DNA from 2 places in the Bradyrhizobium sp. USDA 3256 genome. Region 1 is predicted to be linked to the other one. Evidence: predicted binding sites of a transcription regulator. Region 1 holds the regulator's gene; the other holds the start of a gene.
The links. Region 1 encodes LexA, which represses DNA repair genes until DNA is damaged. Its sites were predicted from a motif close to TGTTCNNNNTGTGTTCNG; they were not measured.
Positions count from the first base shown of each region.

Region 2: ACVWY5_RS10620 (DNA repair protein) is a predicted target of LexA. The motif match lies at 2,123-2,140, and genes of this name have one in related genera.

Region 1 covers NZ_JBSSAE010000002.1:3,474,539-3,478,749, forward strand. Annotated here, with positions in the region: gene ACVWY5_RS18030 (HAD family hydrolase) at 1-313, shown strand, start outside; gene ACVWY5_RS18035 (molybdopterin molybdotransferase MoeA) at 333-1,544, shown strand; gene lexA (transcriptional repressor LexA) at 1,788-2,492, shown strand; gene ACVWY5_RS18045 (hypothetical protein) at 2,749-3,177, shown strand; gene ACVWY5_RS18050 (hypothetical protein) at 3,323-3,547, shown strand; gene ACVWY5_RS18055 (ComEC/Rec2 family competence protein) at 3,544-4,211, opposite strand, start outside.
Region 2 covers NZ_JBSSAE010000002.1:1,916,020-1,920,230, forward strand. Annotated here, with positions in the region: gene ACVWY5_RS10615 (UdgX family uracil-DNA binding protein) at 507-1,955, opposite strand; gene ACVWY5_RS10620 (DNA repair protein) at 2,212-3,006, shown strand; gene ACVWY5_RS10625 (Y-family DNA polymerase) at 2,897-4,211, shown strand, end outside.

The DNA.
Region 1 (4,211 bases):
CAGGCAAATGCCGCTTTACGCCTTCTCCAACACCAATCCGGCCCATGTCGCGCATTTCTCGGTCACCCATGCCGAGCTGCTCAGCCATTTCCGCAACGTCTTCCTGTCGTCGAGCATCGGCTTCCGCAAACCCGACGCCGAGGCCTATGATCATGTGGTAAAAGCCATCGGCGTGCCGGCGTCGCGGATCCTGTTCTTCGACGACCTGGCCGCCAATATCGAAGGTGCGCGGGCGCGCGGCCTTCATGCTATCCACGTGACATCGACGGATGACGTGGCAAGGGCTTTGACCGCACTTGGTATTGAACATTAGGAATTGAGGAGCTCTGAGCGTGGCCCTGATGCCGGTTGCCGATGCCCTGTCCGCCGTCCTCGCCGGCGCCGAACCGCTGCCGGAGGAGATGGTCGCGCTCGATGCCGCCTACCACCGCACGCTTGCGCACGACCTCGCGGCGCTGCGCACCCAGCCGCCGCAGCCGATGTCGGCGATGGACGGCTATGCGGTGCGCGCCGCCGATGCGGCCGATCTAAAGGCCCGGCTCAAGGTGATCGGCGAAGTCGCCGCCGGCCGGCCGTTCGAGCGGACGGTCGGCGCCGGCGAGGCGGTGCGGATCTTCACCGGCGGCGTGATCCCGAGCGGCGCCGACGCCGTGATCATCCAGGAAGACACCGCCGTCGACGGCGACCACATCACGATCTCGGAGGCCGCCAGCGTCGGGCGGCACATCCGCCAGGCCGGGGTCGACTTCCGTGAGGGCGAGGTGCTGCTCGCCGGCGGCAGCCGCCTGTCCGACCGCGCGCTGTCGCTGGCGGCCGCCATGAACTATCCGGAACTGACGGTGCGCCGCCGCCCGAAGGTCGCGGTGCTGGCGACCGGCGACGAGCTGGTGATGCCGGGCTCGCAGCCCGGTCCCGGCCAGATCGTCTATTCCAACGGCTACGCGCTGCGGGCGCTGGCGCGCGCCGAAGGCGCCGAGACCGTCGACCTCGGCGTTGCCGCCGACACGGTGGAGGCGACCACGGCCGGCATCCGCCGGGCACGCGAGGCCGGCGCCGATATCCTCATCACGACAGGCGGCGCCTCGGTCGGCGACCACGATCTCGTCAAGCGGTCGCTGGAAGCCGAGGGCGTCGAGATGGCGTTCTGGCGGATTGCGATGCGGCCCGGCAAGCCGATGATGCACGGCCGGCTCGGCGCGATGCGGGTGATCGGCCTGCCCGGCAATCCGGTGTCGTCCTATGTCTGCGCCTTCCTGTTCCTGGTGCCGTTGATTCGGGCGCTGAGCGGCCGGAAAGTGATTCATCATCGCCGCGCAAGCGCCCTGCTCGGCCGCGACCTCGCCGCCAACGACCAGCGCGAGGACTATCTGCGTGCGCGTCTCGAAGCGCGCGAGGACGGCACGCTGGTCGCAACCCCGGTGACGCAGCAGGACTCGTCGCTGCTCGGGAATCTCGCTGCGGCACGGGCGCTTCTCGTGCGTCCGCCGTTTGCGGCGGCTGCCGTCAAAGGCAGCGAATGCGAAATTCTGACACTGCCCGAATAGGGTTTTCGCGCCCCGCCGATTGTGCGTTGCCCGACACGTTCACCGGAAATTAAGTGGTTGCGGAACACATATCGAACATATAGTGTCCGTTCATGATTTGTTTCGAGTACTGGTGTCTACAATCGGGAAGCCGCGTGGAAGCAGGTGCATTGAGCACATGCTCCTGAGGTCAGGCCCGGCCTGCAGGCCCCACCAGAAGAGTCTCGGAATCGAACGACGCTATCAACCGGGGGAATACTCGAGATGCTCACGCGCAAACAGTACGAACTACTGCGTTTCATCAATGAACGTTTGAAAGAGGCCGGCGTACCGCCCTCCTTCGACGAGATGAAGGATGCGCTCGACCTGCGCTCGAAGTCCGGTATCCACCGCCTGATCACTGCGCTGGAGGAGCGCGGCTTCATCCGCCGCCTGCCGAACCGCGCCCGCGCCATCGAGGTCATCAAGCTGCCCGAACTCTCGGCCGGCGCCGGCAACGGTCGCCGCGGCTTCACGCCCAGTGTCATCGAAGGCACCCTCGGCCGGCGCGCCAGCACGCCGCCGATTGCCGAGGACGACGGCAACCGTCCAGTCGCGGTCCCCGTGATGGGCCGGATCGCCGCCGGTACGCCGATCGAGGCGCTGCAGACCCGCAGCCACACCATCAGCGTGCCGCCCGACATGCTCGGCGCCGGCGAGCACTATGCGCTCGAGGTGCGCGGCGACTCGATGGTCGATGCCGGCATCCTCGACGGCGACATGGCGCTGATCCAGCGCAACGACGTCGCCAATACCGGCGACATCGTGGTGGCGCTGATCGACGAGGAGGAAGCCACCCTGAAGCGCTTCCGCCGCCGCGGCGCATCGATCGCGCTCGAGCCGGCCAACACCGCCTATGAAGTGCGCATCCTGCCGCCGAACCGGGTCCGCATCCAGGGCAAGCTGATCGGCCTTTATCGCAAATACTGAATTGCAAATACTTGCGGCGGCCGGGAACGAGCAACACGTCGGATCGTTCCTTGCATGATAGTGTAGCGTACGGCCTGCCCGATGCGCTCCGATACCTCTCGCGCAGCGTCGCGTGTTTGTGATCGGAGCGATCTCGGACCAGTCGTACAATCGCCCAGAAACGAGCAGACGCTCGTTCGCTATCGTCCACTCTGGTAGAGGCCCTAATGCCTCAAGGAGAGGCACGGGTCGCTACCTCGAAATGAGGAGCCATCCGATGTGTGACTATAGTCTGCACGCCGTGGCATCGCGCCCCGCCATTGTCGGAGAGACGCTGATCACGACGACGTTCCGCGGCACGTCGACCCGCGGCTTTGCCTCGGAGAACGATCCCACTGTCGCGGTCTGCATGCTGCCGGGCACCGAGCTCGCTTTCGCCGAGAACGTTCGCTACGACAGCCGCTGGATCTGGACCAAGACGCTGAACTATCGCGTCGGCGTGTTCAACGAAGTCGAGCCCGACGTGCCCGATCGGCATCATGACGCGGTCGAATTCCCCGACGGCAGCCATGTGCTGGTGACCCAGCTGGTCGAGGGACAGCGCGTCAGCGTGCTGCAATTGCCGGCGCTGCATCCGCCGGTCGAGCAGAAGCCGAAGGTTGTGGAGCGGCGGCCCTCCGCATTCGCAACGCTGTTTTTGGGTTGAGCGCATCGTCGCCGCGGAATGAGCTGTTCGGCGGCGAATGACCTAAGCAATTTCGGGCGACCCCGGACTCCCGCTTCCGGGGCGCAGAAGGAGATTTGCGTCGGCCGGCGCCTTGGCGCATCATCGGGCACGGAGGACGTGCGCGGTGGTCGATAAGGTCACATGGCAAAAGGCTGGACGCGTCACGGAACCGGGCCGCTACCTGTTCCGGTTCGGTTGGCTGACGGTAACGGCCGACGACCTGAAAGTCTGGGAGCAATTTCCCGAGGCTTCCTTTACTCTCGTCAAGAAGCCCGACGCCCCCGACTCCGACGAATATCATCTCGGCCTGTTCGAGCTGCCAAGCGGCCCCTCGCCAGACCACAGCTAATCATCGCCCTGCAGATCGGTCTCAGCCGGCGTCGCATCCACCGCAGGCCGCGGCGCGGCGGCGGGCGCGCGTAGCGTCGTCTCGCTCTCGCCGTCGCCGGGAACCGCCGGCGACCACGGCCGGTCGATCCCGCCGGGCTTGACTGCATCGACGGCGTAGCCGTCCCTGATCCGTCGCAGCACCAGCGCGCCGTGGCGGCGCAGCCGCTCGGCATCGATCACCGATGCCGCGCAGCCCTGCGGCGCCGGCCGCGCCGTCACGATCAGGGCTGCGCGCTCGCAGTCGTCCGCCAGCGCCTCCGGCCGGGTCGCCAGCGCGACGAAGGCGCCGCCGGGTCCCTGGGTCACGCAGCCGCCGGCATCGCAGGAGACGCCCTCGCCGAGCGACGCATCGGTGGCGGTGCGCGCGTCGGCGTCCGCCGCCAGCCACTCCTTGACCAAAAATGCATCCTTGGCGCTGTGCATCAGATGCAGCCGTCCGTCACCGCCACGCACCGCGACGTTGCGGCCGTCGCCCGACACCAGCACGTCCGGTTGCGGCACCCTGAGCGCCCAGACCGAGGCCACCAGCAGCAGCACCGCGCCCGACCAGCGCAGCGGCGTGCGCAGCAGCCCGAGCAGGATGATGCCGGCACTCGCTGCGATCAGCGGCCCGATGCCGAACG
Region 2 (4,211 bases), 1.6 Mb from region 1:
TCGATGCATATGACAAGCAATTGAAATCCGCCCCGCGAGACGCGCCGGTCTCCCGTGGCGGTGGACATCGAGCCGAAGTTTTGTGCAACGCATTGAGCGCGCACGTGGCTTGGCGGCCTCGTGGCAATCTTCAGCAACAAGGGACCGCCGATCGCGACGGAAAGCTGTGGCCTGCGTTTCGCAGGACGAGACATTGTGCGGACGACAATCACACCGGCATCCGATCGGGCCGGCGTGGCCGCCGGAGAATTCGGCAGGCGCCTGCGAGCGGGAAGGTTGCGAATGAGGGAGGGGGATTGAGAGATGAGGTGGCGCGCCGCACGATCGGGGCTAGCAAACCGTGCAGCGCGCCCGCCTCAGGGTACGTCATGGCGTGAACATGACGCCCGATACCTGCGGAACACGCTACCTTACCACGGATCAATTCAAGGTTGTAGGTATTTGTCCGCCTTTAGAACAATTTCTCGTTGCGATGTGGTTCCTCGGTTCCGTTGGTTTTGCGGAACTCAGGCCGCATCGGCCGATCTGCGCAACTGGTGTGCGGCGATTTTCAGATCGTCGACAAAGCGCTGATATTCCAGCGCCTTGGCTTTTTCATCCGGCAGCCGCAACAGATAGGACGGGTGCACGGTGATGAGCACCTTGGTTCCGTCGTGGTCGATCAGATGGCCGCGGTTCTTGTTGATCGGCGTGATCTTGCCGAGCACGCTCTGCGCCGCGGTGGCACCGAGCGCCATCACGAGGTCCGGCTTGATGGTGGCGAGCTCGCGCTCGTACCACTGGCGGCAGGCGCGGATCTCCGGTGTGCTCGGCTTCTGGTGCAGCCGGATCTTGCCGCGCGGCACGAATTTGAAGTGCTTCACCGCGTTGGTGACATAGACCTTGCGGCGATCGATGCCGGCCTCCTGCAGCGCGCGATCGAGCATCTGGCCGGCCGGTCCGACGAAGGGGTGGCCTGCGAGATCTTCCTTGTCGCCGGGCTGCTCGCCGACCAGCATCAGCGTTGCGCTCTGCGGTCCCTCGCCGAACACGATCTGGGTTGCGTCTTTCCACAGCGGGCAGGCGCGGCAATCGGCGGCCTCCTCGCGCAAGGCCGCGATCGTGTCGTGAGCTTGCCTGTCTTGAACTTGCTTGCCTTGAACTTGCTTGCGGGGCATCGGCGTATCCTGCCGCTTCTGCGGCTCGGCCGCCTTGCGTGCGATGAAGGGGCCGCTGGTCATGCGCATTGCGTCTTCGATCAGAGGCTTAATGATCGAGTCCTCGGGCAGGTTCCTCCAATAGGCCTGCGGCATCTCCATCACTTTCAGCCGTGCGGGATTGAAGCGGCCGTTGTCGTGACGCCGCCACGCCTCCTCGAGCCGGTCCTCGGTCGGCACTTCGGATTTGGCGACGCCCGGCGTGATCGAGATCGCGTGCCCGTCCCAATGTGCGCAGACGTCGGGGGTCAGGATTGACCACGGCATGTCGGCGAAGCGGCCGGCGAAGAACGGCGCGGCAAGCTCGACGATGCGATGCTCCGGCTCGAACCAGGCGACGTAATGCGCCGTCCGCTCGCGGCCGATCTCGCGGAAGCGCAGATGCGCATGCATCCTGTCGATATCGACATAGACCGCGCGCGCCATCGCGTGGACCTCGGCGACATCGGGATCATCGGTCGCACTGAGCAGATCGTGATGGCTGCGCAGCCGCCACAGCAGGCGATAGAGCAGGGCAAAGCGTTCGTCACTGCGATGCAGGATCGCGGCCTTTGCGAGCTCGACGAATTTGGCTGACACATTGAACCGCGCCTGCGGCGTATCCGGCAATTCGTTCATGCAGGATGCCGACGACAATTCGTCGTCGTTGCGTACGGTCCATGTGATCTCCGCGGGCTTCACATCGTTCAGCGCCAATCGCCGCGCGGCCTTGCGCCAGCCCTCGAAATCGGTGTCGTTGTCGAGCACGATGATGCGCATGCGATTGCTCCGTTTCCGTCACGCCGCCATTTTCGGGGCCTGCGTGCCTGACACTGCGGAAGATCAGGGCCCGTCCGGTTCGGCGGCTGCTGAATCCCATTGATTCCACTCATGAATCGATGAGCTCACCAATCCGATTGACTCCGCGGGCCCTGTTAGCTTTATATTAGAACATACCATGAACAATTGAGCCAGTCCCTGGTTCTCTGTTCAGGCAGTGACGACCTCAAATTTTCAAGTTGAAGGAGCGGCGCATATGAACGGCGCACGCATGGGTACGCTTGCGTCTCTGCGCGGCAGCATCGCGCGCATCGAGGCGCCATCGGATGCGGCGATGCCGAACCGCGTCGCGCTCGGCCATACGAGCGCGGATGCGATGCTGCGCGGCGGGCTTGCGCCGGCCGCATTGCACGAGGTGTTCGCGGCCGGCCATCAAGGCGGCGCGGCGACCGGCTTCATCGCGGGGCTCGCCGGACGGCTGTCGGCACGCAAGCCGCTGGTCTGGGTGCGGCAGGATTTTTCCGATCGCGAAAACGGCGCGCTGTCGATGCGCGGGCTTGCCGAGCTCGGCCTCGATCCGCGCCTCTTGGTCACGGTGCGCGCCGCCGATGTCGACAGCGGCCTGCGCACCGCGGCCGACGCGCTCGCCTGCGATGCGCTCGGCGCGGTCGTGCTCGAGGTCTGGGGCCAGGCGCGCCAGCTCGATCTCGTCGCCAGCCGCAAATTGACCCTGGCCGCGCAAGCCTCCGGCGTCACCGCGCTGGTGCTGCGGATCGCGGCGACGGCGATCCCCTCGACCGCGGAGACGCGCTGGATCGTGCGCGCGGCGCATTCGCCGCCGGGCAATGCCGCGAGCGTGTGGGGCACACCGCGCTTCGAGGCCGAACTCGTGCGCAATCGTCATGGCCCGGTCGGGCGATGGATCATGGAATGGAAATGTGATGAGTGCCAATTCAGTGAATCGTCGGCGTATCCTCAGCCTGTGGCTGCCACGCCTGCCCATCGACCGCATCAAACGCAAGCTCGCGCAGGACATCGCCTCGCAAGCTGATGCACGGGAGGTGGCAGGGCTCCCTCTCCCGCAAGCGGGAGAGGCGAAGAAAGCAGAACTCCCCAGCGTCGTCGTCGCAAAAGACCACAATGCGATCCTGCTGCATGCCGTCGACGAGGCCGCGGTGCACGCCGGGCTGTCGATCGGGCTGCCGCTCGCCAATGCGCGGGCGATCTGTCCGGAGCTCACGGTCTATGATGCCGATCCCGCCGCTGATCTGAAGACGCTGAACGACATCGCTGACTGGTGCGACCGCTTCACGCCGCTGGTGGCGCTCGACGCGCCCTACGGTCTGTTTCTCGACATCACCGGCTGCGCGCATCTGTTCGGCGGTGAGCGCGCGCTGCTGCAGATCGTGACGGGGGCGCTGAGTCGGCGCGGCTTTGCCGTCAGCGCGGCGATTGCCGGCACCTCGATCGCGGCGCGTACGCTGACGCGCACCGCCTCGGGCAAGATCGTCGCCGATGGCGAGGAAGCAGCGGCGGTCGGTCCGCTGCCGGTGTCGGCGCTCGGTGCCGATGCCGCTGTCACCACCGGCCTGCGCCGCGCCGGCTTGAAGACCATCGGCGATGTCGCCTCGCGCGCGCCGCATGAAATCTCGGCGCGGTTCGGTGCGGCTTTCACCACCCTGCTTGGCCACGCGCTCGGGCAGGGCGATGCTCCGATCAGCCCGCGCAAACCGCTGCCCGATTACATCGTCGAGAAGCGTTTCCCCGAGCCGGTCGCGACCGACACCGTGATCACGCTGACGCTCTCAAGCCTCGCCAAGATGCTGGTTGCGGCGATGGACAAGCAGGGCAAGGGTGCCCGGCAGCTGGAAGCGAGCTTCTTCCGCACCGACGGCGCGGTGCGCGCGATCATGGTCGAGACCGGGCGTCCGGTGACGCGGCCCGAGATGATCGATCGCCTGTTCCGCGAGCGGCTCGATGCGCTGAACGATCCGCTCGATCCCGGCTTCGGCTTCGATCTCATTCGCCTCGCCGCAGGACGTACCGAGATCGTGGTACAGCAGCAGCGCGATCTCGACGCCACCATACACGACAATGACGAGCTCTCGGCGCTGATCGACCGCATCGCCGCCCGCATCGGGGGAAAACGCGTCGTCGTGCATCTGCCGCTCGAAAGCCACGTCCCCGAGCGATCGGCGCTGGCGCTGCCGGCGCAGCATCATCTGGCCGCGGCGGGCGCCGCCGCCTGGCCGGAGC